3 regions of the Pseudomonas lalucatii genome follow, and region 2 is predicted to be linked to each of the others. Evidence: predicted binding sites of a transcription regulator. Region 2 holds the regulator's gene; each other region holds the start of a gene.

Region 1 (8,010 bases), on a different contig from region 2:
AAGCCGGACATCCTGCGCGCGGTCATGCGCGCCGTGGCCAGCTACGACAAGAGCCTGCCGGTGATGCTGATGAGCACCCGCGACAATCGCCAGGCGCAAGCCATCGGCGACGAATTCGGCATCACCCTGTGGTTCGAGGCCTTCGCCGACCGGGCCTATGACGCGGCCGGCTTTCTGGTCGCGCGCAGCCAGCCCGGCGCGGTGCACCACGACAGCGACGTCATAGTCAACCAGGCCACCACACTGGCCAAAGGCGCTGCGCTGGTCGCCAGCGATGGCAGCGCCCTGACGCTGACGGCGCACACCCTCTGCGTGCATGGCGACAACGCCGGCTCGATCGCCGCGGTGCGGCGCATCCGCCAGGCCTTCGACGGGCTGGTCCAGGCATGACAGCCCGCGCGCCCGTGCTGCGGCTCGAAGTGGCCGGCATCGACAGCCTGATCCTGCGCCTGTTCGACCGCATCGAAGAAAGCAACATGCCCTGGCTGCTCGCCGCCAGCCAGCGCCTGCGCGACGTTTTCGGCGCCGCCCTGATCGACCTGGTGCCGTCCTACACCACTCTGCTGCTGCACTACGACCTGGAACGCGTCTGCGCGTCCCAGGCCCGCGAGCTGATCACTCAGGCATTCGCCGACCTGCAACCGGCCGATACCACTGGTGGCCGCTGCCACGTCTTGCCGACCTGGTACGACCGTAGCGTCGGGCCGGAGCTGGCGTTGCTGGCGCGTCGCAGTGGCCTCAGCGAAACCGAGGTCATCCGCCGCCACAGCAGCCACGAGTACAAGGTCTTCGCCCTCGGCTTCGCCCCCGGATTCGCCTTCATGGGACTGGTCGAGGAAGCCCTGGCCACGCCCCGCCTGAGCACTCCGCGCAAACGCATCGCACCCGGCAGCGTCGGCATTGCCGAACGCCAGACCGCAGTCTATCCGGTGGTCTCGCCGGGCGGCTGGAACCTGCTCGGACGCAGTCCAGCCGTGCTCTTCGGCCAGGCCATCGACGGCTACAGCCTGCTGCAACCGGGCGACCGGGTACGTTTCGAACCCATCGACCGGGCCGAGTTCATCCGTCTCGGCGGCGACGACAGCCCACTGGAGACGACCCCATGAGCCCTTCCACCACGAGTGGCGGACTGCGCGTCGAACGCAGCACGCCCTTTGTCCAGCTGCAGGATGCCGGCCGCTACGGTGTGCGCCACCTGGGTGTGACCCAGAGCGGCGCCCTGGACTGGATATCCATGTACTGGGCCAACTGGCTGCTGGGCAACGCGCTCGGTGCCGCGGTGCTGGAGATCACCCTGGGCAACCTCGAGCTGCTCTGCGACCAGGACGGCTGCCTGGCCCTGGCCGGCGCCGACCTCGGCGCCAGCCTCGATGGTCAGCCCCTGGCGCCCTGGCGCAGCTTCAGGGTGCGCCGGGGTCAGCAGCTCAGGTTCGCCCAGCCCCGTCATGGCGCCCGCGCCTACCTGGCCGCTCCCGGCGGCTTCGCCGCCCCGCACGTGCTCGGCAGCTGCGCCTGCATCGCCCGCGAGCAGCTGGGCGGCCTGCAGGGCAACGGTAAGCCGCTTTCGGCCGGTGAGCGGTTGACCTGGTCCTCGGCCGAGCCTCGGCAGCGCACGATGGATGAACGCCTGATTCCTGAATTCAGTCCTGCGCCGCGCCTGCAACTGGTCATGGGCGCGCAGATCGGCGATTTCAGCGGACAGAGCCTGTTCGATGCATTCAACACCAGTTGGAAGATCGACTCGCGCTCCGATCGCATGGGCATGCGCCTGCTCGGCCCCAGGCTGCAATGCCGACGCACCAGCATGGTTTCCGAAGGGATTCCACTGGGCGCCGTGCAGGTGCCGCCGGATGGCCAGCCGATCGCCCTGCTCAACGATCGCCAGACCATCGGCGGCTACCCGCGGCTCGGCGCCCTCAGCCCTCAAGCGGTGGCACGCCTGGCGCAGTGCCTGCCCGGGGAGGAGCTGCGCCTGGCGCCCGTGCCGCAGGAGTCGGCGCAGGAGGCGCACCTGCGCCTGCTCGACCAGTGGCGTCGGGGCTGACCCCGACTCGCCCACTCGTTTGGTATACCTCGCCTCGACGCGCCAGCCAGATTACTATCCGTGCGCGATTTCCGCGCCGCGCCGGATTCAGGCGCGGGCGGCGCAGACAGCACTCAAGTTGTCAGATGACCGGCCGATGTCAGCAGCAGATGCCCGAAGGAGGTGAGGAGTACCATGCAGTTCTTCCTGTCCTGGAAACAGAAGTTTCGCTTGCTTATCGTGATTATGCTGCTCAGCCTGGCGCTGATGGCAGCCTCATCATTCTGGGCGAGCCAGCGCCTGAGCAACGCACTGCAGGCCCGCGAGAATGCCACCGCCTACGCCGGCGCCTCCTTCGCGCTGATGAACGATTGGCTGAAGCTGACCCCGCAGCGCCAGGCACTCACTCCCGAAACCAAGGATATCTTCCCCCAGCGCCTGAGCGCCCTCGACCAACGCACCGGACAGTTCGTCGCCCAGGCGCAGGCGCTGGGACACGGCGAGATCGCCGAGCGCGCCCTGCAAATCGAGCAGTTGCTGCGCAGCGACACTGAGTTGCAGCGGCAATGGCTGGCGCTGAGCGAACAACTCGGACTGAGCCCGCTCGAAGGCAAGCGCCTCGCCCTGGCGAGCGCCGCGGAGAAGCTCGAGTCGATCAACATCAGTCTGATCCGCCCTTTCATTGCCACCGCGCTCAACAACCAGCGCGACTACCTGGCCACCTTCGACAACAGCTACGCAGCCAAGACCGAGACGGCCATCGACGAGCTGCAGGCCGAGATTGACGAGCTGGACTGGCGCGATAACCAGATCGGCCAGTCCGTCGCCAGCTTCGCTGAGGCCTTCGCCCAGGCGCATGCGCTGATCCAGGAGATCAGCGATATAGGCACGCAACTGACCAGCCTGGGCTGGCAGATCGAACAGCAGGTCGAGGAGCAGAACCTCGAGCTGCAGGATGGCCTGCTCGCCAGCACGTCCCTCAAGGCGCAGCAGGTGCGCCGCTCCTCACACTGGATCATGGGCCTGAGCTTCGCCGGCGTCGCGCTGTTCCTGCTGCTGACCCTGAGCCAGGCCTCGCGCGCCCTGATGGCGCAGCTGAACGGCGTCACCCGCCTGCTCAGCCAGGTCGCTTCCGGCAACCTCACCGGCGCCCTGCCGGTCGGGCGCAACCCCAAGGATGAGTTCAACCAGCTGGGCGAGGCCTGCAACCGGATGATCCAGGGCATCGGTCAGATCGTCCGCCAGGTGATCGAGGCCAATCGCGAACTGGCGCAACTGCACAGCTACCTCAGCGAGGCCATGCGCCACCTGGGCGAGAACAGCAGCCAGGTGGAAGCACAGACCGAGCAGGCCGCCTCGGCCTCCCAGCAAATCTCGGCGACCGTCAACGAGATGGCGCAGCGCAGCTCGGACGTCGGCGGTGCCACCCAGGCTGCCTACGAATCGGCGCGCCAGGGCAGCCAAATCATCGGCGCCAGCGTCGCCAGCATGGGTCGGTTGTCGCAGCTGATCCAGGCGACCCACGCCCAGGTCGTCCAGCTCACCCAGTCCAGCGGCAAGGTGACCAGCATCATCGACGTGATCAACAGCCTGGCCGACCAAACCAACCTGCTCGCCCTGAACGCCGCCATCGAGGCCGCCCGCGCCGGCGACGCCGGCCGCGGCTTCTCGGTGGTGGCTGACGAGGTACGCTCGCTGGCGCAGAAGACCGTGGCGGCGACCACCGATATCGCGCGCATCGTCGACGAATTCAAGCAGCAGACCCAGAGCATGGACGAGCTGATGACCCGCGGGCTGTCCCTGGCCGCGGAGAGCGAGGGGCATGCCGGTCAGGTGGCCGGGGCCATCGAGAAGATCACCCAGTCGATGGAGCGGCTGACCGGCGAGATGAACCAGGTGGTGGTGGCCATCGAGGAGGTTTCCGCCACCACCGAGGACATCGCCGACAAGATGGAGGAGATCAACGTCCACACCGGTCAGACCAAGGGCCTGCGCCTGACACTGGCGCAGCACACCCAGGGCCTGTCCACCCAGGTCGACACGCTGAGTCGTAGCGCCCAACAGTTCCAGGTCGGCTGAGCGCATTCGCCGCGGACGCGCTCGCACGCTGGCGACGGCGGCGGTGCTGCCTGAATCCCCGCCCATGGCGGGCGGGTGGCGGGGCGCATAGCCGGCGCCTCGGCAAATGCATTAAAGTCTAGGCCGTCGCTGCGCCCGGCACGACGCGCCCCCTCCAGCAAAGAGCCCGACGATGGAACACCGTGAAGCGCTCGTCGCCCTGCGACACTTTCTTGCGAGCCAGATCCTCGGCCAGGAAAAACTCATCGAACGCCTGCTTATCGCCCTGCTCGCCGACGGCCACCTGTTGGTCGAGGGCGCCCCGGGCCTGGCCAAGACCAAGGCGATCAAGGAGCTGGCCGAAGGCATAGAGGCCGAGTTCCACCGCATCCAGTTCACCCCCGACCTGCTGCCCGCGGACATCACCGGCACCGAGATCTACCGCCCGGAAACCGGCAGCTTCGCCTTCCAGCAGGGACCGATCTTCCACAACCTGGTGCTGGCCGACGAGATCAACCGTGCCCCGGCCAAGGTGCAGTCGGCGCTGCTCGAGGCCATGGCCGAGCGCCAGGTCAGCGTCGGCCGCAGCACCTACGAGCTGTCGCCGCTGTTCCTGGTCATGGCCACGCAGAATCCGATCGAGCAGGAAGGCACCTACCCGCTGCCCGAAGCCCAGCTCGACCGCTTCCTGATGCATGTGCGCATCGGTTTCCCGGACGCCGCGGTGGAGCGCAAGATCCTCCTGCAGGCGCGCGGCGAGGCCCTGCACGGCGAGACCAAGCCGGAACAGCGGGTCAGCCAGCAGGCGATCTTCGTCGCCCGCCGCGAGATCCTCGGGCTGTACATGGCCGACGCCGTGGAGGAATACCTGGTACAGCTGGTGATGGCCTCGCGCACCCCGGCCAAGTACGACCTGGAGCTGGCCGAGTGGATCGCCTACGGCGCCAGCCCGCGCGGCACCATCGCCCTGGACCGCTGCGCGCGGGCCCACGCCTGGCTGGCCGGGCGCGACTTCGTCAGCCCGGAAGACATCCAGGCGGTATTGTTCGACGTGCTGCGCCACCGCATCATCCTGTCGTTCGAGGCGGAGGCCGCGGGCGTCGACCAGGATCGCGTGGTACAGCGTATTCTCGATGTGGTCGCCGTCGCTTGAGTCCCATGCAGGTCCTGCCGACGCAACCCGGGGTGCGGGTCAATCTCGCCGAGCTGATCGAGATGCGCCACCGCGTGCGCGAGGTCCAGCTGTTCTCCACCCCGGCGCGGCGCAGCCCGCTGATCGGCCTGCACCACTCGAAGCTGCGCGGCCGCGGCGTGGACTTCGACCAGGTGCGTGTCTACCAGTCCGGCGACGACGTGCGCAGCATCGACTGGCGGGTCACCGCGCGCACCCAGGAGCCGCACACCAAGCTGTTCCACGAGGAGCGCGAACGCCCCATCTATATTCTGGTGGAACAGAGCCCGCGGCTGTTCTTCGGCTCCGCGCTGGTGTTCAAGTCGGTGCTCGCCGCCCAGGCCGCCAGCCTGATCGGCTGGGCCGCGCTGGCCAACAACGACCGCATCGGCGGCCTGGTGTTCGGCAATCACGAACAGCACGAAATCAAGCCGCGGCGCAGCAAGCAGAGCCTGCTGCAACTGCTCAACCGCCTGGCGCGGGCCAACCAGGCGCTGCACGGCGATCAGCTGCCGCGCCGCGATGACCTCGCCCTGGCCCTGCGCCGTGCCCGTGAGGTGCTGCGCCCCGGCAGCCTGGTGGCGCTGCTGTGCGACGAGCGCAGCCTGAACGACAGCGGCGAGCAACAGCTGCAGCTGCTGGCCCGGCACACCGACCTGCTGCTGCTGCCGCTGTCCGACCCCCTCGACCACGCCCTGCCGGCCGCCGGTCTGCTGCGTTTCGCCGCGCAGGATGCGCAACTGGAACTCGACACCCACGACGCCGAGCTGCGCCAGAGCTATCGCGCCCTGGGCGAAGCCCGCCAGGCGCGCTGGCAGCGCCTGGCGCAGAAGCTCGGCGTGCCCCTGTTGCCGCTCAGCACCCAGAGCGAGCTGATCGAACAGCTGCGCCACCTGCTCAATGTGCACCAGCCGAGGAAGCAGCCTTGAACCCGCTGGACCAGCTCGAGCCGCTGATCGCCCCGGCCCCGGTCGGCTGGTGGCCGCCGGCCCCCGGCTGGTGGCTGCTCGCCCTGCTCCTGCCGCTGTTGCTCTGGGGCCTGGCGCGCCTGCTCAAACGCCTTGCACGCAACGGCGGCGCGCCGCGCACGGAGCAGCTCGACCCGCTGCGCCAGGCCGCCCTGGCCGAGCTGGAAGGGTTAGCCAAGCCCTACTACGGCGCCGAGGCCGGCCCCTGGCTGCAGCAGCTCAACGCCCTGCTCAAACGCCTGTGCCGCCAGCGCTACCCGGACAGCCACAGCCATACCCTGAGCAGCCGCGCCTGGCTGGCGTTTCTCGACAACCGTTGCCCGGCGGCCGGGCTGACCCGCTGGATGATCCTGGTCGAAGGCGCCTACCGCCCCCACTGCCGCCTCGACGACAAGGCCATCGACGGCCTCAACCAGGCCGTCGCCACCTGGATTCGCAAGCATGTTTGAATTCGCCTGGCCCTGGCTGTTCCTGCTTGCGCCGCTGCCCTGGCTGCTGCGCCTGGTGCTGCCGGCGGCCGACAGCGGTGAGGCGGCGCTCAAGGTCGGCTTTCTCGACGAACTCGAGGCCCTCGCCGGGCGCCGCGCCCGCGCACGCCTGCCGGCCTGGCGCCAGCAGGCGCCGTTCGCCCTGCTGTGGCTGCTCCTGCTCGGCGCCGCGGCCCGCCCGGAATGGGTCGGCGAGCCGCTGCCATTGCCGGCCAGCGGTCGCGACCTGCTGCTGGCGGTGGATGTGTCGGGGTCGATGGACTACGCCGACATGCGCTGGGAAGACCAGGAGGTCAGTCGCCTGACCCTGGTCAAGCAGTTGCTCGGCGATTTCATCGAAGGCCGCCGCGGCGACCGGGTCGGCCTGATCCTGTTCGGCAGCCAGGCCTACCTGCACGCCCCGCTGACCTTCGACCGCCGCACCGTGCGCATCTGGCTGGAGGAGGCGGTGATCGGCATCGCCGGCAAGAACACCGCCATCGGCGATGCCATCGGCCTGGCCGTCAAGCGCCTGCGCCAGCGCCCGGCCGACAGCCGCGTGCTGGTGCTGATCACCGACGGCGCCAATACCGGCGGCGAGATCGAGCCGATGACCGCCGCACGCCTGGCCGCCGAGGAAGGGGTGCGGATCTACCCCATCGGCATCGGTGCCGACCCGCAGCAAGGCGGCGTGCTCGGCCTGTTCGGCTTCAATCCGGGCCTGGACCTGGACGAGCCGACCCTGCACGCCATAGCCGAGGTCAGCGGCGGTGAATATTTCCGCGCGCGCAGCGCCGACGACCTGCGCCGCATCGAAGCCAGCCTCGACCGCCTCGAACCGGTCAGCCAGCAACCGACCCTGGCCCGTCCGGCACTGGCCCTGTACCCCTGGCCGCTGGGCGCTGCCCTGCTGTTCAGTCTGGCGTTGGTCATCGGCGAACAGGGCGCCGCCCTGGGCCGGCGGCTGCAATCACTGACGCCACGCCGCTGGCGGAAACAACCATGATCGAACTGTCGCCCACCGCCCTGTGGCCGCACTGGCTGCGGCCCTTCTGGTTGCTGCTGGTACCCCTGCTGGCCTGGCTGCTCTGGCGGCTCTGGCACCGCGAGAAACGCGCCGGCCGCTGGCAGCTGCTGCTGCCGGCGGCCTTCCACGCCGCCCTGCTCAGTGGCGGCCAGAGCCGCGCCAGCCGCCTACCCTGGGTGGCCCTCGGCCTGGCCTGGCTGCTGGCCGTGCTGGCGCTGCTCGGGCCGAGCTGGCAGCGCCTGGAGCAGGACACGCTGAAGCCGGCCGACCCGCTGGTGGTGCTGCTGGAGCTGACG
Region 2 (8,010 bases):
CCGGGCGATATCGTCCAGACCGTACACGGCATCGGCCAGGTTGGCCTTGACCACGGCCATCGGCATGCCGTAGATCACGCAGCTCGCCTCGTCCTGCGCCCAGACCTGGCTGCCGCCCTGCCTGAGCAGGCGTGCGCCCTCGCGCCCGTCGGCCCCCATGCCGGTCAGCACCACCGCCAGCACCTTGTCGTGATAGGACTTGGCCGCCGAACCGAAGGTGATGTCGACGCTGGGCTTGTAATTGAGCCGATCATCGCCGGGCAGGATGCGGATGGCGCCGCGCCCATCGATCATCATCTGCTTGCCGCCGGGCGCCAGCAGCGCCACCCCGGGGCGCAGCAGGTCGCCGTCCTCGGCCTCCTTGACGCGAATCCGGCAGAGCTTGTCCAGGCGCTCGGCAAAGGCCTTGGTGAAGGCCGCGGGCATGTGCTGGATCAGTACAAGTGGCGCGGGAAAGTTGGCCGGCAGCTGGGTCAGCACACGCTGCAGGGCCACCGGGCCGCCGGTCGAGGTGCCGATGGCCACCAGCTTGTAGGCCTTGCGCTTGGGCGCGGCGCTGCCGGTCGACACGTGGCCGGGGCTGGCCACCGGTGCCGCCGCCGGCGCAGGCCCGGGGCGCGCCAAACTGCTGAGCGCGGCCGAACGGCTTGGCGCGGCGGGCGCGGCCGGCGCAGGGGGGCGCACGCCGACGCTGCGCCTGTTGCTGCGGGCGATGCTGTGCACCTTCTCGCACAGCAGCTGCTTGACCTTCTCCGGGTTGCGCGAGATGTCCTCGAAGTTCTTCGGCAGGAAATCCACCGCCCCGGCATCCAGGGCATCGAGGGTGACGCGGGCGCCTTCGTGGGTCAGCGAGGAGAACATCAGCACCGGGGTCGGACAGCGCTGCATGATGGTGCGCACCGCGGTGATGCCATCCATCATCGGCATCTCGTAATCCATGGTGATCACGTCCGGCCTCAGGGCCAGGGCCTGCTCGATGGCTTCACGGCCATTAGTGGCGGTGCCGATCACCTTGATATTCGGATCGGTGGAGAGAATTTCCGAGACGCGCCGGCGGAAAAAGCCGGAATCGTCCACCACCAGTACCTTGACAACCATACAGACTCCTAAGCGGCGTACGCGCAGGCCGCGCCGCCATTCGATCAGATGCGCCGCGCGTAGCGCTTGAGCATGCTCGGCACGTCGAGAATCAGGGCGATGCGACCATCGCCGGTGATGGTCGCGCCGGACATGCCCGGCGTGCCCTGGAGCATCTTGCCCAGGGGCTTGATCACCACCTCTTCCTGGCCGACCAGCTGATCGACGACGAAGCCGATGCGCTGGCTGCCCACCGTGAGAATCACCACGTGTCCCTCGCCCTGTTCCTCGTGGGCGGCGTCACGCACCAGCCAGCGCTTGAGGTAGAACAGCGGCAGCGCCTTGTCGCGCACCACCACCACCTCCTGGCCGTCGACCACGTTGGTGCGCGACAGGTCGAGGTGGAAGATCTCGTTGACGTTGACCAGCGGGAAGGCGAACGCCTGCTTGCCCAGCATCACCATCAGGGTCGGCATGATCGCCAGGGTCAGCGGCACCTTGATGACGATCTTCGAGCCCTGGCCCTTCACCGAGAACACATTGACCGTGCCGTTGAGCTGGGAAATCTTGGTCTTCACCACATCCATGCCGACGCCGCGGCCGGACACATCGGAGATCTCGGTCTTGGTCGAGAACCCCGGGGCGAAGATCAGGTTGTAGCACTCGAACTCGTTCAGCCGCTCGGCCGCGTCCTTGTCCAGCAGGCCCTTCTCCACGGCCTTGGCGCGCAGCACATCGGCGTCCATGCCCTTGCCGTCGTCGGAGATCGACAGCAGGATGTGGTCGCCCTCCTGCTCGGCCGACAGCACCACCTTGCCGCCCCGGGCCTTGCCCGCGGCCTCGCGCTCCTCTGGCGTCTCGATGCCGTGGTCGACGGCGTTGCGCACCAGGTGCACCAGCGGGTCGGCCAGGGCCTCGACCAGGTTCTTGTCCAGGTCGGTCTCTTCGCCGACCAACTCCAGGTTGATCTCCTTCTTCAGGCTGCGCGCCAGGTCGCGGACCAGCCGCGGGAAGCGCCCGAAGACCTTCTTGATCGGCTGCATGCGGGTCTTCATCACCGCCGTCTGCAGGTCGGCGGTGACCACGTCGAGATTCGACACCGCCTTGGCCATCGCCTCGTCGCCGCTGTTGGAACCCAGGCGTACCAGGCGGTTACGCACCAGCACCAGCTCGCCGACCATGTTCATGATCTCGTCCAAGCGCGCGGTGTCGACCCGCACCGTGGTCTCCGCCTCGCTGGCCGGTGCGGCCTTGTCGGCCTGTGCCGGCGCGACCGGAGCGGGTGTTGGCGCCTTCGCCGGCTCGGCTTTGGCCGCCGGCTGGGCGACAGGCTTGGCCGGTTCCACGGACTTGGCCGGCACGGCCGCCGGGACGGGGGCCTTGGCCGGCGCGCTCGGCTCGGAGAACTTGCCCTTGCCGTGCAGCTGATCGAGCAGGGCCTCGAACTCGTCGTCGCTGATCTCGTCCGCGCCTGCGCCACCGGGTTTCGCCTCGTCCACGGCCGGAGCAGAACCGGCCAGCGCCGCAGGGGGGGCGGGCGGCACGAACTGGCCCTTGCCATGCAACTGGTCGAGCAGCGCCTCGAACTCGTCGTCGCTGATCTCGTCGGGCGTTGCGGCAGATGCGACGGCGGCGGCACCTACCGCCGCAGCCAGCGGCACCGGCTCGCTGGCGCTGGCGGCCACGAACTGGCCCTTGCCATGCAGCTGGTCGAGCAGCGCCTCGAACTCGTCGTCGGTGATCTCGTCCGCGCCGGCAGCCGCCTCGGCGGCTCCGGCCTGGGCGTCGGCCGGCGCCTCGTGCAGGGCGTCGAGCAGCTGCTCGAACTCGCTGTCGGTGATGTCGCCAGGCCCTGCCGCGGCCTGCGCCGCCTTCTCGAGCGGTGCCTGCGCGGCGGCGTCCGGCGTTGGCGGCGCCTCGGCGCCGGCCGGTTCGGCCAGCCGCGACAGGGCCGCCAGCAGTTCCTGGCTGGCGGGGGTCAGCTCGACCCGTTCGCGCACCTGGCTGAACATGCCATTGACCGCATCCAGCGCTTCCAGCACCACATCCATCAACTCGGCGTCGACCCGGCGCTCGCCCTTGCGCAGGATATCGAAGACGTTCTCCGCGATATGGCAGCACTCCACCAGTTCGTTCAGCTGGAGGAAGCCCGCTCCGCCCTTGACCGTGTGAAAACCACGGAAAATCGCGTTGAGCAGGCTCATATCGTCCGGGCGGCTCTCTAGCTCGACCAACTGCTCGGACAGTTGCTCGAGAATCTCGCCGGCCTCTACCAGGAAGTCCTGGAGAATCTCTTCATCGGCGCCGAAGCTCATAAACGTGCTCCTAAAAACCTAGGCTGGATAGCAGATCGTCGACATCATCCTGGCTGGAGGCGACGTCTTCACGCTTATCGGCATTAATCTGCGGACCTTCACCATGGGAAGGCTCTTTTTGTTTGACCTGCTCGGCACGTAGCGCCTGGTGGTCGTGCTGGATACCGGCGAACTGGTCGACCTGACTGGCCATCAGCACCAGCTTGAGCAGGTTGTTCTCCACCTCGGTGACCAGCTGGGTGACACGCTTGATCACCTGGCCGGTCAGGTCCTGATAGTCCTGGGCGAGCAGGATGTCGTTGAGGTTCGCGGACAGCTTGGCGCCATCGCGCTCGCTGCGGGCGAGGAACAGCTCGATGCGCTTGGCCAGCTCGCGGAAGCCGTCGGCGCCCATCTCCCGGCGCATGAAGCGTCCCCAGTCGGCACTCAGGCTCTGCGCCTCGCTACCCAGGTCGTTGACCAGCGGCGCGCTCTGCTCGACCAGGTCCATGGTCCGGTTTGCCGCCTTCTCGGTCATCGTCACCACATAGTTCAGGCGTTCGGTGGCATCGGTGATCTGCGAGACTTCCTGGGCATGCGGCACCCGCGGGTCGAGCTGGAAGTTGACGATGGCGTTGTGCAACTCGCGCGTCAGCTTGCCGACTTCGTGGTACAGGCCACGGTCGCGGGTCTTGTTGAGTTCGTTGATCAGCTGCACCGCTTCGCCAAAGTTGCCCTGATCCAGGCTGTCGACCAACTGGCGCGCGTTTAACTTCAGGGTCGACTCGAGGTCGTCCTGCGGGGAATCTTCGTGTTCCATAGCACCCTCGCGGCAGACATCAGCCGTTGACCCGCTCGAAAATCTTCTCGATCTTTTCTTTCAGCACCTGGGCCGTGAACGGCTTGACCACGTAACCGTTCACCCCGGCCTGGGCGGCCTCGATGATCTGGTCACGCTTGGCCTCGGCGGTCACCATCAGCACCGGCAGGTGCTTGAGGCGCTCGTCCGCACGCACCGCGCGCAGCAGGTCGATGCCGGTCATGCCCGGCATGTTCCAGTCGGTCACCAGAAAGTCGAAGCTGCCGCTGTGCAGCATCGGCAGCGCGGTGGTGCCGTCGTCCGCCTCCGCGGTATTGGTGAACCCCAGATCACGCAGGAGGTTCTTGATGATCCGTCGCATCGTTGAAAAGTCATCAACGATGAGGATTTTCATGTTCTTGTCCAAGTCGACCTCCGTACAGTCCCAAACGCAGCCAGCCCCTGGCTACGCCCTTAATCGTGAAACCGGCCTGACTGGCCGCCGTAAAACCACTGCATTGCGCCGCGCTTCCCAGCAACCCGCCTCTCAACTACCCAGCGCGTCAGCGCGCACGCCACTCGCTCAGGCGCGCACGCAGTCGGGCGGCGCACTGGCTGTGAATCTGGCTGACCCGCGACTCGCTGACCCCCAGCACCTCGCCGATCTCCTTGAGATTCAGCTCTTCGTCGTAATACAGCGCCAACACCAGCCGCTCACGCTCCGGCAGGTTGGCGATGGCATCGGCCAGCGCCGCCTGGAAGCGCTCATCCTCAAGATCACGAGAAGGTTCCTGCTGAGTGGCATTGGCGTCTTCGCTCAGCCCGCCGTGCTCGCCGTCCTGCAGCAGGTCGTCGAAGCTGAACAGGCGGCTGCCCAAAGTGTCGCCAAGAATGCCGTAGTAATCTTCGAGACTCAATTGGAGTTCGGCCGCGACCTCGTGATCTTTAGCGTCACGACCGGTTCTGGCCTCAATTGCCCGGATCGCATCGCTGACCATGCGGCTGTTGCGGTGTACCGAGCGCGGCGCCCAGTCGCCCTTGCGCACCTCGTCGAGCATGGCGCCGCGAATGCGGATGCCGGCAAAGGTCTCGAAGCTGGCACCCTTGCTGGAGTCGTATTTCTTCGAGGCTTCGAGCAAGCCGATCATGCCGGCCTGGATCAGGTCGTCCACCTGCACGCTGGCCGGCAGGCGCGCCAGCAGGTGGTAGGCGATGCGCTTGACCAGGGGGGCATAGCGCTCGATCAGCTGATACTGGGAATCCTGCCCTTGCGCCTTGCTATACATACGAAGTCCAGAGGCTGCTGTCATACCGCCGAGTCCGCGGTCGGTTGCTGCACCAGGCGCTCGACGAAGAACTCCAGGTGACCGCGCGGGTTGGCCGGCAACGGCCAGGCATCGACCTTCTGCGCGATCGCCTTGAACGCCAGCGCGCACTTGGAGCGCGGAAATGCTTCATAGACCGCACGCTGCTTCTGCACGGCCTTGCGCACCGACTCGTCGTAGGGCACCGCGCCGACATACTGCAGCGCGACGTCGAGGAAGCGATCGGTGACCTTGGTCAGTTTGGCAAAGAGATTGCGTCCTTCCTGCGGACTGTGGGCCATATTGGCCAGCACGCGGAAACGGCTCATGCCGTAGTCGCGGTTGAGCAGCTTGATCAGCGCATAGGCATCGGTGATCGAGGTCGGCTCGTCGCAGACCACCACCAGCACCTCCTGGGCGGCGCGCACGAAACTGACCACCGAGTCGCCGATGCCGGCGGCCGTGTCAATGATCAGCACGTCGAGGTTCTCGCTGATGTCGCTGAAGGCCTGGATCAGGCCGGCATGCTGCATGGGCGAGAGCTGCACCATGCTCTGCGTGCCCGAGGCGGCCGGGACGATGCGGATGCCGCCGGGCCCCTGCAGGATCACATCGCGCAGGTCGCACTCGCCGCTGACCACATCGGCCAGGGTGCGCTTGGCGGTCAGGCCGAGCAGGACGTCGATGTTGGCCAGCCCCAGGTCGGCGTCCATCAACATGACCCGCCGGCCGACATCGGCCAGGGCCAGGGCCAGATTCACCGACACATTGGTCTTGCCGACGCCACCCTTGCCGCCGGTCACCGCGATCACCTGTACGGGATGCATACCCATGTTATCTACACACCTTGTCTAACGTCGACTGGAGCCACTTGGCTAAGCGTACCCCGCCTGTCCGACACGAGGCCAACCGGCACCCCATGCCACTGAGTCATCACCGCCGCCTCATCAACCGGCGCGACGCGCCGGCTGCTGATAGAGGCCGGCGAACAGCTCGGCCATCGTTTCCTCGCTGGGGTCTTCCGCGGCCTGCAGGCCCACGGCCCGGCTCACCAGCTGATGGCTGCGCGGCACCTGCAGGTCATCCGGAATGCGCGGGCCATCGGCCACATAGGCTACCGGCAGGCGCTGGCCGATAGCCAGCCCCATGACCTCGCCCAGGCTGGCGGCCTCGTCCAGCTTGGTCAGAATGCAGCCGCTCAGGCCGCAACGCCTGTAGCTATGGTAGGCGGCCTTGAGCACCTGGCTCTGGCTGGTAGCGGCCATGACCAGGTAGTTTCTGGACTTGATGCCGCGGCTGGCCAGGGCTTCCAGTTGCATGCGCAGGGCCGGGTCGTTGGCCGGCAGGCCGGCCGTGTCGATCAGCACCACGCGTTTCTTCGCCAGGGGCGCCAGGGCCTGGGTCAAGGACTGCCCGGGATCGACCAGGGTCACCGGCACGCCGAGGATACGGCCGAGGGTCTTGACCTGCTCCTGGGCGCCGATGCGATAGCTGTCCAGGCTGACCAGGGCGATGCCCTGGGCGCCGTACTTGAGCACGTAGCGCGCCGCCAGCTTGGCCAGGGTGGTGGTCTTGCCCATGCCGGCGGGGCCGACCAGGGCGATCACCCCACCCTCCTCCAGCGGCTCCTGCTTCGGCGTCTGGATCGCATGGGCCAGGTGCGCCAGCAGCATGCGCCAGGCCTGGCGCGGCTCGGCGACATTGGCCACGCGCTCGAGCAGCACCCGCGCCAGCTCGGCAGGCAGGCCCATGCGCTGCAGGCGACGCCAGAGGTTGGCCTGCTGCGGCCGGCGGCTCTGCATCTGGCCCCAGGCGATAGAGCCGAGCTGGACCTCGATCAGTTCGCGCAGGCCGTGCAACTCGGAGCGCATGGCATCGAGGGCCTGGTTATCGCTGCTCGCCTGGCGCGGCGCCTGGGGCTTGGCCAGGACCGCGGCCAGGCTGTCGGCGGGCATGTTCGGCTGCGCGCCAAACAGTTGGCGATCCTTGCCCTCGTCGGCTTGCGCCCGGGTGGTCAGTTCGGCCTGAGCCGAGGCGATGCGCGACTGGGTCTTGCGCAGTTCGGCTTCCAGTGCCGGATTCGGCTGACGGGCCGGCGCGGCAGGCACCTGGTAGTCCAGCGCGGCGGTCAGCTCGACCCCGCCCGCCACCCGGCGATTGCCGATGATCGAGGCATCCGCGCCCAGCTCATCGCGGACCAGCTTCATGGCTTGACGCATATCGGCGGCGAAAAAGCGTTTGACCTGCATGGCCTGTAACCTCGGTTAGTTCTGCCCCACCGTCGCGACGATGGTGACCTGCTTGTTGTCCGGAATTTCCTGGTAGGCCAGCACATGCATGCTCGCCACCGCCAGCCGCGCAAACCGCGCGAGCATCGCCCGGATCGGCCCGGCCACCAGCAGAATCACCGGCTTGCCGAGCATTTCCTGGCGCTGCGCCGCCTCCACCAGGGAGCGCTGCAGCTTCTCGGCCATGCCCGGCTCCAGGAGGATGCCATCCTCGGAGCCCTGCCCGGCCTTCTGCAGACTACTGAGCA
Region 3 (8,010 bases), on a different contig from region 2:
CAACTCAACCGCCGACAAAGCTGGCGCATCGACAAGATCCAGGGCGAGCGAGCCGCCCGCGCCGCCAAGCGCGAGTCCCAGGCCGTGCAGATACTCGAGGGCGGCGACCTCGGCCCGGAGCAGATCGGCCTGGTCATCGCCCACTTCGGCGTGCAGGTCGAGGTCGAGGCCCAGGAGGGCGAGCTGGCCGGCCAGGTGTGCCGCTGCCACCTGCGCGCCAACCTGCCGACCCTGGTCACCGGCGACCGCGTGGTGTGGCGTGCGGGCAACCAGGGTATCGGCGTGATCGTCGCCCAGCTGCCGCGCAGCAGCGAGCTGTGCCGTCCGGACAGCCGCGGCCAGCTCAAGCCGGTGGCCGCCAACGTCGACCTGATCGTCATCGTCTTCGCGCCGCTGCCCGAGCCCCACGCCAACCTGATCGACCGCTATCTGGTGGCCGCCGAGCATGCCGGCATCCGCCCGCTGCTGCTGCTGAACAAGGCCGACCTGATCGACGCGCAGAACGGTCCGGCGCTCGCATCCCTGCTCGCGGTCTATCGCCAGCTCGGCTACCCGCTGCTGGAGGTGTCGGCCCATCAGGGCGACGGCATGGAAAAGCTCAGGCAGCAGCTGGACGGCCACGTCAGCGTGTTCGTCGGCCAGTCCGGGGTGGGCAAGTCGTCGCTGGTCAACAGCCTGCTGCCCGGCATCGATACCCGGGTCGGTGCGCTGTCGGAGCTGACCGGCAAGGGCACCCACACCACCACCACGGCGCGGCTGTTCCACTTCCCCGGCGGCGGCGAGCTGGTCGACTCCCCGGGCATCCGCGAATTCGGCCTGGTGCACGTCAGCCGCGACGACGTGGAGGCCGGCTTCATCGAGTTCCACGAGCTGCTCGGGCATTGCCGCTTCCGCGACTGCAAGCACGACCGCGAGCCCGGCTGCGCCCTGCTCAGGGCCCTGGAAGAGGGGCGCATCCACCCGCAGCGCATGGCCAGCTACCGACACATCCTCGCCAGCCTGCCCGAAGCGGACTACTGAAACGCCAAGGCCGCGTACAGACGCGGCCTTGCGGATCCTGACGGTGGCGCCTCGGCTTATTCGCCGGGCTGGTCGAACTGCAGCACGCCGTCCTCGAAGATGTTGAGGCGCTGGCGCAACTCCTGCGCCGGCAGCGCGGCCTCGTCCGGCGATCCGGCCTCGGTCGAGGACTCCGCGCCCTCGACGGAGGACGGCGCGGCCGGCTCGCCGCCCTGCTGCTCACCCTCGATGGCGCGCTGGGCCTTCTTGGTCAGCACGGTGATGTCGATGCGCCGATTGATCGGGTTGAGCGGCTCGGCCCGGTCGAACAGGGCCGAGGAGGCATAGCCGACCACCCGCGCCACCCGCTCCTCGTCGTAGCCGCCGGCCACCAGCACCCGCCGCGCGGCGTTGGCGCGATCGGCCGACAGCTCCCAGTTGCCGAAATCGCCCCGCCCGGCGAAAGGCTTGGCATCGGTATGGCCGCTGATGCTGACCTTGTTCGGCACCGCGCCGATGGTGTCGACCAGGGCCAGGAGGATGTCCTCGAAGTAAGGTTGCAGGCGCGCGCTGCCGAGGTCGAACATCGGCCGGTTGGCCGCATCGACGATCTGGATGCGCAGGCCGTCCTGGGTGATCTCGAACAGGATCTGGTCCTTGAAGCGCTGCAGCTGGGGGTCCTCCTCGACCTTGTTCTGCAGCTCCTGCAGCAGGAGCTCGAGACGCTCGCGCTCCACCTCCTCGGCGAGGGCCTCGGCCTGCTGCGGATCGATCGCGCCCTGCTCCGCCTCGTTGTCGCTGCGCTCGTTATCGATCGGCTCCTGCACCTCCGGATTGAGGGTGCGCTCCGGCGAGGGCGTGGGCGAGCCGCCGAGGTCGATCACATAGGGGCTGGCGCTCTCGGAAAAACCAATGGGGTCCTTGAAGTAGCCGGAGATCAGCTTCTTCTGCTCCGGCGAGGCCGAGGACATCAGCCACATGACCAGGAAGAACGCCATCATCGCCGTGGCGAAGTCGGCGAAGGCGATCTTCCAGGCGCCGCCATGGTGGCCGGCGGCGGTCTTCTTGACCCGTTTGACGATGATCGGCTGGTTGTTCTCCATGATTCGTCAGCTTCCGCGCATGGCCTGTTCCAGCTCGGTGAAGCTCGGCCGATGGGCCGGGTACAGGGTCTTGCGGGCGAACTCCACCGCCAGCGACGGCGGCATGCCGGACGCGGAGGCGACCAGGGCCGCCTTGATCGATTCGAACACGTTCAGCTCTTCCTTGGCGTCGTGCTCCAGGGCCGTGGACAGGGGCCCGAAGAAGCCGTAGGAGGCGAGGATGCCGAGGAAGGTGCCGACTAGGGCGGTGGCCACCTTCTCGCCGATCTGCGCGTTGGAGGCCTCGGCGAGAATCGACATGGTGATCACGATGCCCAGCACCGCCGCGACGATCCCCATGGCCGGCAGGCCGTCGGCGACCTTCGCCACGGCATGGGAGGGGTGCTCCAGATCTTCCTTCAGGCTGGCCAGTTCCATGTCGAACAGGCCCTCCAGCTCGTGGGGGGCCATGTTGCCGGAGGACATGATGCGCAGGTAGTCGCAGATGTAGGCGGTCATCCGCTCGTCCTTGAGGATCGCCGGATACTTGCTGAAGATCGGGCTGGCGCCCGGGTCCTCGAGGTCGGCCTCGATGGCCATCATGCCCTCGCGGCGGCTCTTGTTGAGGATCTCGTAGAGCAGCTTCAGCACCTCCAGATAGAAGGTATGGGTGAAGCGCGAGCTGAACATGCTCAGCGACTTCTTGAACACATGCATGAAGGTGCTGCCGGGGTTGGCCTGGAGGAAACCGCCCAGGGCCGCGCCGCCGATGATCATCACCTCGAACGGGTGCACCAGCGCCATGAACTGGCCGCCCGACAGGATGAAGCCGCCGAGCACGCTGCCGAACACCACGAAAATGCCAATGATTTTTGCCATAAGGAATAAAGCTGCAGGGGCCAGGGTCAGGGTTATTCGAAACAACCCTTCTATTTATCGGAAGATTTGCGCGAGACTATAGCCTGTTAAGGTCAAAAGCCAGCCTAGCGCTCTCCCATGCCGACGCCCCTTCCCCGCAGTATCGACGCCTGGCTCAAGCAGCTGGACAGGCAGCCGCTCCCGGTGCCGCTCGACAGCCACCAGCGGGCCTGCCGCGCCCTGGCCGACAGCCGCCGCTCGCTGCGCGAGATCGCCGACCTCATGCAGGGCTGCCCGGCGCTGGCCCTGTGCGTGCTGCGCGAGGCCAACCGCAAGAGCGGCGGACTCAGCGAGCCGGCCGAGAGCCTGGAAGCCGCGATCACTCGCCTCGGCCTGCGCCGCACCGAGGAGCTGCTGCAGCGCCAGCCCACCCTGCCTGCCGGCGAGGTCCCGCTGGCGCTGCGACAGATCCAACTGATCAGCCTGCATGCCAGCCAGCAGGCCAACGGCCTGTTCGCCGGGCGCCTGGCACGGCTCTGGCAGGAGATCCATTGGGGCAGCCTGCTGTTTCTCGCCCCGCTGTGGTCGCTGCTGAACGCCCGGCCCGAGCTGTTCGAGGCCTGGGAGCAGCGCGTGCTGATCGGCGGCGAGCCGGCGCAACGCGTCGAGCAGGAACTGCTCGGCGTGCCCCTGCTGCAGCTGTGCCTGGCCCTGGTCGAAAGCTGGCGCCTGCCGGACTGGATAGTCCAAGGGTACCGCCTGCTGACCCAGGATCGCCGCCTGCTGGTCAAGGCGCTGCATATCGCCCGCGACAACGAACACCCCCTGCACCAGCAACAGCTGCTGGATGCCGAGCCCCAGCTGCGCCGCTGGCTGACCCTGCCCGGCAACTGCATCGTGCTGGCCAACGGCCTGGCGCTGTCGGCCCACTACGCCTGGAACAGCCCCCATAGCCTGCGCTGGCAGCGCCTGACCGGCCTCTACCTGCAGCTGCCGCTGGCCGAGGTGCAACAGCAGATCCACCAGCACGCCGCCCAGAGCGCACGCCAGCACGCCAGCAGCGGCCTCTGGCACCCGGCCGAGGCGCTGTTGTGGCCACCCCAGGCCCGCCACCTGCAGGCGCCGGCGCCAGCGGCGGCGCTACCGCCCCCGGCCCACACCGGGGAAGTCGACGAGTGGCGCCACCTGTGTACCCAGCTGCTCGCCCGGCCCAGCGCCTTCAACAACCTCGAACAGCTCGGCGCCTGTGCGCGCCAGGCCCTGCAGGCCTGCGGCATGCAGCGGGTGCTACTGCTGCTGGCCGACCGCAGCCACAGCCGCCTGCGCGCCCTGCAGCACGCCGGCCTCGAGCCCGCGGCCAGCGACCTGATCCTCGAAGCCCAGCACAGCCAGGTGTTGCGCCGCCTGCTCGAGGCCCCCGGCCAACTGCGCCTGAACCCAGGCAATATCGCCCAGTATTCCGCGCTGCTGCCGGGCGCGCTCAAGGCGCTGATGCCCAGCGAACACCTGCTGCTGCGCTCGCTGGCCTGCAACGGCCGAGTCGCCTTGCTGCTGGTCGCCGATCGCAGCGGCGGCGCCTTCAGCGAAACCAGGCTGCAGGCCTTCGGCAAGACCGCGCAATGCATCGAGCGCGCCTTGGCCAGCTTCGCCAAACGCGCGCCCTAGGCTTTCCGCTACAATCGCCCCCTGCCATTGACTAAGAGGCTCAGCATGCCCGCCTTCGCCGAGTTGCCGCTGGTTATCGAGCCGGCCGATCTGGCCAGCCGCCTGACCGCCCCCGAACTGATCCTGGTCGACCTGACCAGTCCGGCGCGCTATGCCGCCGGGCACATCCCCGGCGCCCGCTTCGTCGAGCCGCAGCGCACCCAGCTGGGCCGGCCGCCGGCCCCCGGCCTGCTGCCCGAGCGCACGCAACTGGAGCGGCTGTTCGCCGAACTGGGCCACAACCCGGACGCGGTGTACGTGGTCTACGACGACGAAGGCGGCGGCTGGGCCGGCCGCTTCATCTGGCTGCTGGATGTGATCGGCCATGGCCGCTACCACTACCTCGACGGCGGCCTGCAGGCCTGGCTGGCCGAGGCACGCCCGTTGAGTGGCGAGCAGCCGGCGCCGGCCAGCGGCACGCCGGCGCTGAGCCTGAGCGATGCCCCCAGCGCCAGCCGCGAGTACCTGCAGAGCCGCCTGGGCGCGGCCGACCTGGCCATCTGGGATGCCCGCTCCCCGGCCGAGTACCGTGGCGACAAGGCCCTGGCGGCCAAGGCCGGGCACATTCCGGGGGCGGTGAACCTGGAGTGGACCGCCTGCATGGACCCGGCCCGCGCCCTGCGCCTGCGCCGCGACCTTCCGGCGCAGCTCGCCGCTCTCGGCATCACTGCGGACAAGGAAGTGATCACCCACTGCCAGACCCATCACCGCTCCGGCCTCACCTACCTGGTGGCCAAGGCCCTGGGCTACCCGCGCGTCAAGGCCTATGCCGGCTCCTGGGGCGAGTGGGGCAACCACCCGGACACCCCGGTCGAACGTTGAATCGCCGCGCCTCGGCCGGCCCTTAAGGAAAACCGATGAAACAGCGTCTCTTTATCCTCAGCCAGTACCTGCTGCCCCATCACCTGCTCTCGCGCCTGATCGGCTGCGCCGCCGAGTGCCGCCTGCCCTGGTTCAAGAACCGCCTGATCGGCTGGTTCATCAAGCGCTACCAGGTCGACATGAGCGAGGCGCGCGAGCCGGCCGAGAGCTTCGAGCACTTCAACGCCTTCTTCACCCGCGCCCTGAAGGACGGCGTACGCCCGCTGGACGACGGCCCGGGCGCGGTGCTCTGCCCGGCCGACGGCGCGGTCAGCCAGCTGGGACGCATCGAGCACGGACGGATGTTCCAGGCCAAGGGCCACAGCTTCAGCGCGGTGGAGCTGCTCGGCGGCGACGCCGAGCGGGCCAGCCCGTTCATGGGGGGCGAGTTCGCCACCATCTACCTGTCGCCGAAGGACTACCACCGCGTGCACATGCCCCTGGCCGGCACGCTGCGGGAGATGGTCTACGTGCCGGGACGGCTGTTCTCGGTCAACCAGACCACCGCGCAGAACGTGCCCGAACTGTTCGCCCGCAACGAGCGCGTGGTCTGCCTGTTCGACACCGAACGCGGCCCCATGGCCGTGGTGCTGGTCGGCGCCATGATAGTCGCCTCGATCGAGACGGTCTGGGCCGGACTGGTCACCCCGCCCCAGCGCACCCTCAAGCGCTTTCGCTACGACGAGGCGGCCCGCGCGCCGATCACCCTGGCCAAGGGCGCCGAGCTCGGCCGCTTCAAGCTGGGCTCCACCGCCATCGTGCTGTTCGGCCCGGACCAGGTGCAGTGGGCCGAACAACTCGGCGCCGACAGCCAGGTGCAGATGGGCCAGCGCCTCGGCGTCAGCCGAGACGCCTGACCCGCACCAGGCCGGGGCGGCCTCGCCTGCCCCGGTCTCAGTCGCGCCCCTCAGGCCGAGCGCCACGCGCGGCCGGCACCCCGTCACAGCCTGCGGCAGTGGCCGCGGCCCGTGGCTGCGCCCCACTACGGATGCTGCTAGAGTCTGCAGCATCATCAATAGCACGACTGGCCTAGACCTCAGGCGCTGGAGCCTCCCTTTCAGATGGATAAACAGAGTCCTCACCTGCGACTCCGCGTCCCCACACCGAACAAGCAGAGCCTGTCCTTCTGCGACGCCCAGCCACGCGAGCTGAAGCGCTGGATCGCCGACCTGCCCAAGGCCAACATCGGCGAGACGGCGCGCCAGCTCTATCAGGCCCTGGTCGAGCTGAACCAGCTGCAGACCGCCACGAGCACCCGCCTGCAGCTGCTGGAGCTGCTGCGCCCCGAGGTCTATTTCGTCTGCAAGCACCTGGAGCGGCACTTCCTCAATCAGGCCATCGTCCTCGACGAGCGCCCGCGCAAGGTCGCCAACCTCTGCCAGGCCCTGCAGAACCATCTGGCGGTCGGCTACAAGCTGGTCGTCGCCCAACTCGCCCCCCTGAGCAGCCGCGAACTAGCCCCCCACCTGGCCCTTGCCCTGCAGCGTGCGACCCACAGCCTGTGCGCCGCGCTGATTCGCACCAGCCAGCTGTATTGCCCGGTGCCCGAGGGCCTGTGGCTGGAGCTCCATCAGTTCTACCAGATTGCCCGGGAACGCAGCCTGCAGCAGCTGGTGATTCGCGACCCCCTGGCCCGCCACACCCGGGGGCTGAGCATCGAACAGGGCTACCTGGTGGCCCTGCTGCTGGGCTGTGCCCGTTGCAACCAGATGCGCCAGAACAGCATCGCCCGGCTCGCGGAAGCGCTCGAACCCTGGAGCGCGCTGGTGCGCCTGCAACCGGGCGACGCCCCCTCCAGCCTGTTTGCCGCGGCCCCGCAACAGGACGGCCCGCCGCGCTATGCCTCGCTGTTCCAGTCCCAGGAGCTGCACCAAACGCTCGGCCTCGACCCGAGCCCCCTGGTCGACGCGCTCAAGGAATACCTGCTGCTGCGCCCCGAGGAACTCGCCGGGGCCCGCCTGACGGTCCCCGAGGGCTTCAGCCGGGACATGCTCCAGCACCTCGCTGCCGCCTGGGGCGACATCTCCGAACGCACCTTTCAACGCACCCAGGGACAGGGCAGCCTGACCCTGTGCATCGGCATGAGCGCCCTGCACTTCTTCCTCGCCGGCGGCCAACCCTTCGACCAGCTGCTGCGGTTGCCGAGCAGCGGCAGGTCGGCCGTATTCAAGCCGGGCAGCGGCGCGCCCGACGTCTGGACCAAGGCCTTCGACGCCCAGCAGAGCGGCAACTGGGAGCAGAACCTGCCCTTCGAGGAAATCGAGTACAGCAAGCCCGGCGCCCAGGCGGGACGGGGCGGCCCAGCCTCCAGCGCCGAGGCGAGCGCGAACTACCCGACCTTCGCCCTGCCCATCGTCAACCACAGCCCGGGCGGCTACTGCCTGTCCTGGCCGAAGGAGGTCCCCAGCCAGCTGCAGGCCGGCGAGCTGCTCGGCATCCAGGACGCCCCGGAGCAGAGCTGGAGCATCGCGGTGGTGCGCTGGATCCGCCAAGTGCGGGGCGGCGG

What was found. The regulator FliA, encoded in region 2, starts transcription of late flagellar genes. The targets are predictions, from matches to a motif close to CTAAAGTTTNNNNNNNNNNNGCCGNTAA.
Region 1: the regulator FliA is predicted to act here: its motif matches at 2,157-2,184, upstream of I0D00_RS03495 (methyl-accepting chemotaxis protein).
Region 3: the regulator FliA is predicted to act here: its motif matches at 3,015-3,042, upstream of motA (flagellar motor stator protein MotA).

The regions. Positions count from the first base shown of each region.
Region 1 is NZ_JADPMV010000001.1:809,313-817,322, forward strand. It holds gene I0D00_RS03480 (5-oxoprolinase subunit PxpA) at 1-390, shown strand, start outside; gene pxpB (5-oxoprolinase subunit PxpB) at 387-1,106, shown strand; gene I0D00_RS03490 (5-oxoprolinase subunit C family protein) at 1,103-2,044, shown strand; gene I0D00_RS03495 (methyl-accepting chemotaxis protein) at 2,219-4,102, shown strand; gene I0D00_RS03500 (AAA family ATPase) at 4,275-5,234, shown strand; gene I0D00_RS03505 (DUF58 domain-containing protein) at 5,240-6,181, shown strand; gene I0D00_RS03510 (DUF4381 domain-containing protein) at 6,178-6,669, shown strand; gene I0D00_RS03515 (vWA domain-containing protein) at 6,662-7,693, shown strand; partial or broken gene I0D00_RS03520 (VWA domain-containing protein) at 7,690-8,010, shown strand, end outside.
Region 2 is NZ_JADPMV010000002.1:156,456-164,465, forward strand. It holds gene I0D00_RS14000 (protein-glutamate methylesterase/protein-glutamine glutaminase) at 1-1,098, opposite strand, end outside; gene I0D00_RS14005 (chemotaxis protein CheA) at 1,143-3,392, opposite strand; gene I0D00_RS14010 (protein phosphatase CheZ) at 3,403-4,191, opposite strand; gene I0D00_RS14015 (chemotaxis response regulator CheY) at 4,211-4,585, opposite strand; gene fliA (RNA polymerase sigma factor FliA) at 4,734-5,480, opposite strand; gene fleN (MinD/ParA family protein) at 5,477-6,307, opposite strand; gene flhF (flagellar biosynthesis GTPase FlhF) at 6,422-7,723, opposite strand; gene flhA (flagellar biosynthesis protein FlhA) at 7,739-8,010, opposite strand, start outside.
Region 3 is NZ_JADPMV010000001.1:2,143,883-2,151,892, forward strand. It holds gene rsgA (small ribosomal subunit biogenesis GTPase RsgA) at 1-1,020, shown strand, start outside; gene motB (flagellar motor protein MotB) at 1,077-2,102, opposite strand; gene motA (flagellar motor stator protein MotA) at 2,109-2,960, opposite strand; gene I0D00_RS09790 (HDOD domain-containing protein) at 3,078-4,604, shown strand; gene I0D00_RS09795 (rhodanese-like domain-containing protein) at 4,650-5,465, shown strand; gene asd (archaetidylserine decarboxylase) at 5,501-6,361, shown strand; gene I0D00_RS09805 (molecular chaperone) at 6,566-8,010, shown strand, end outside.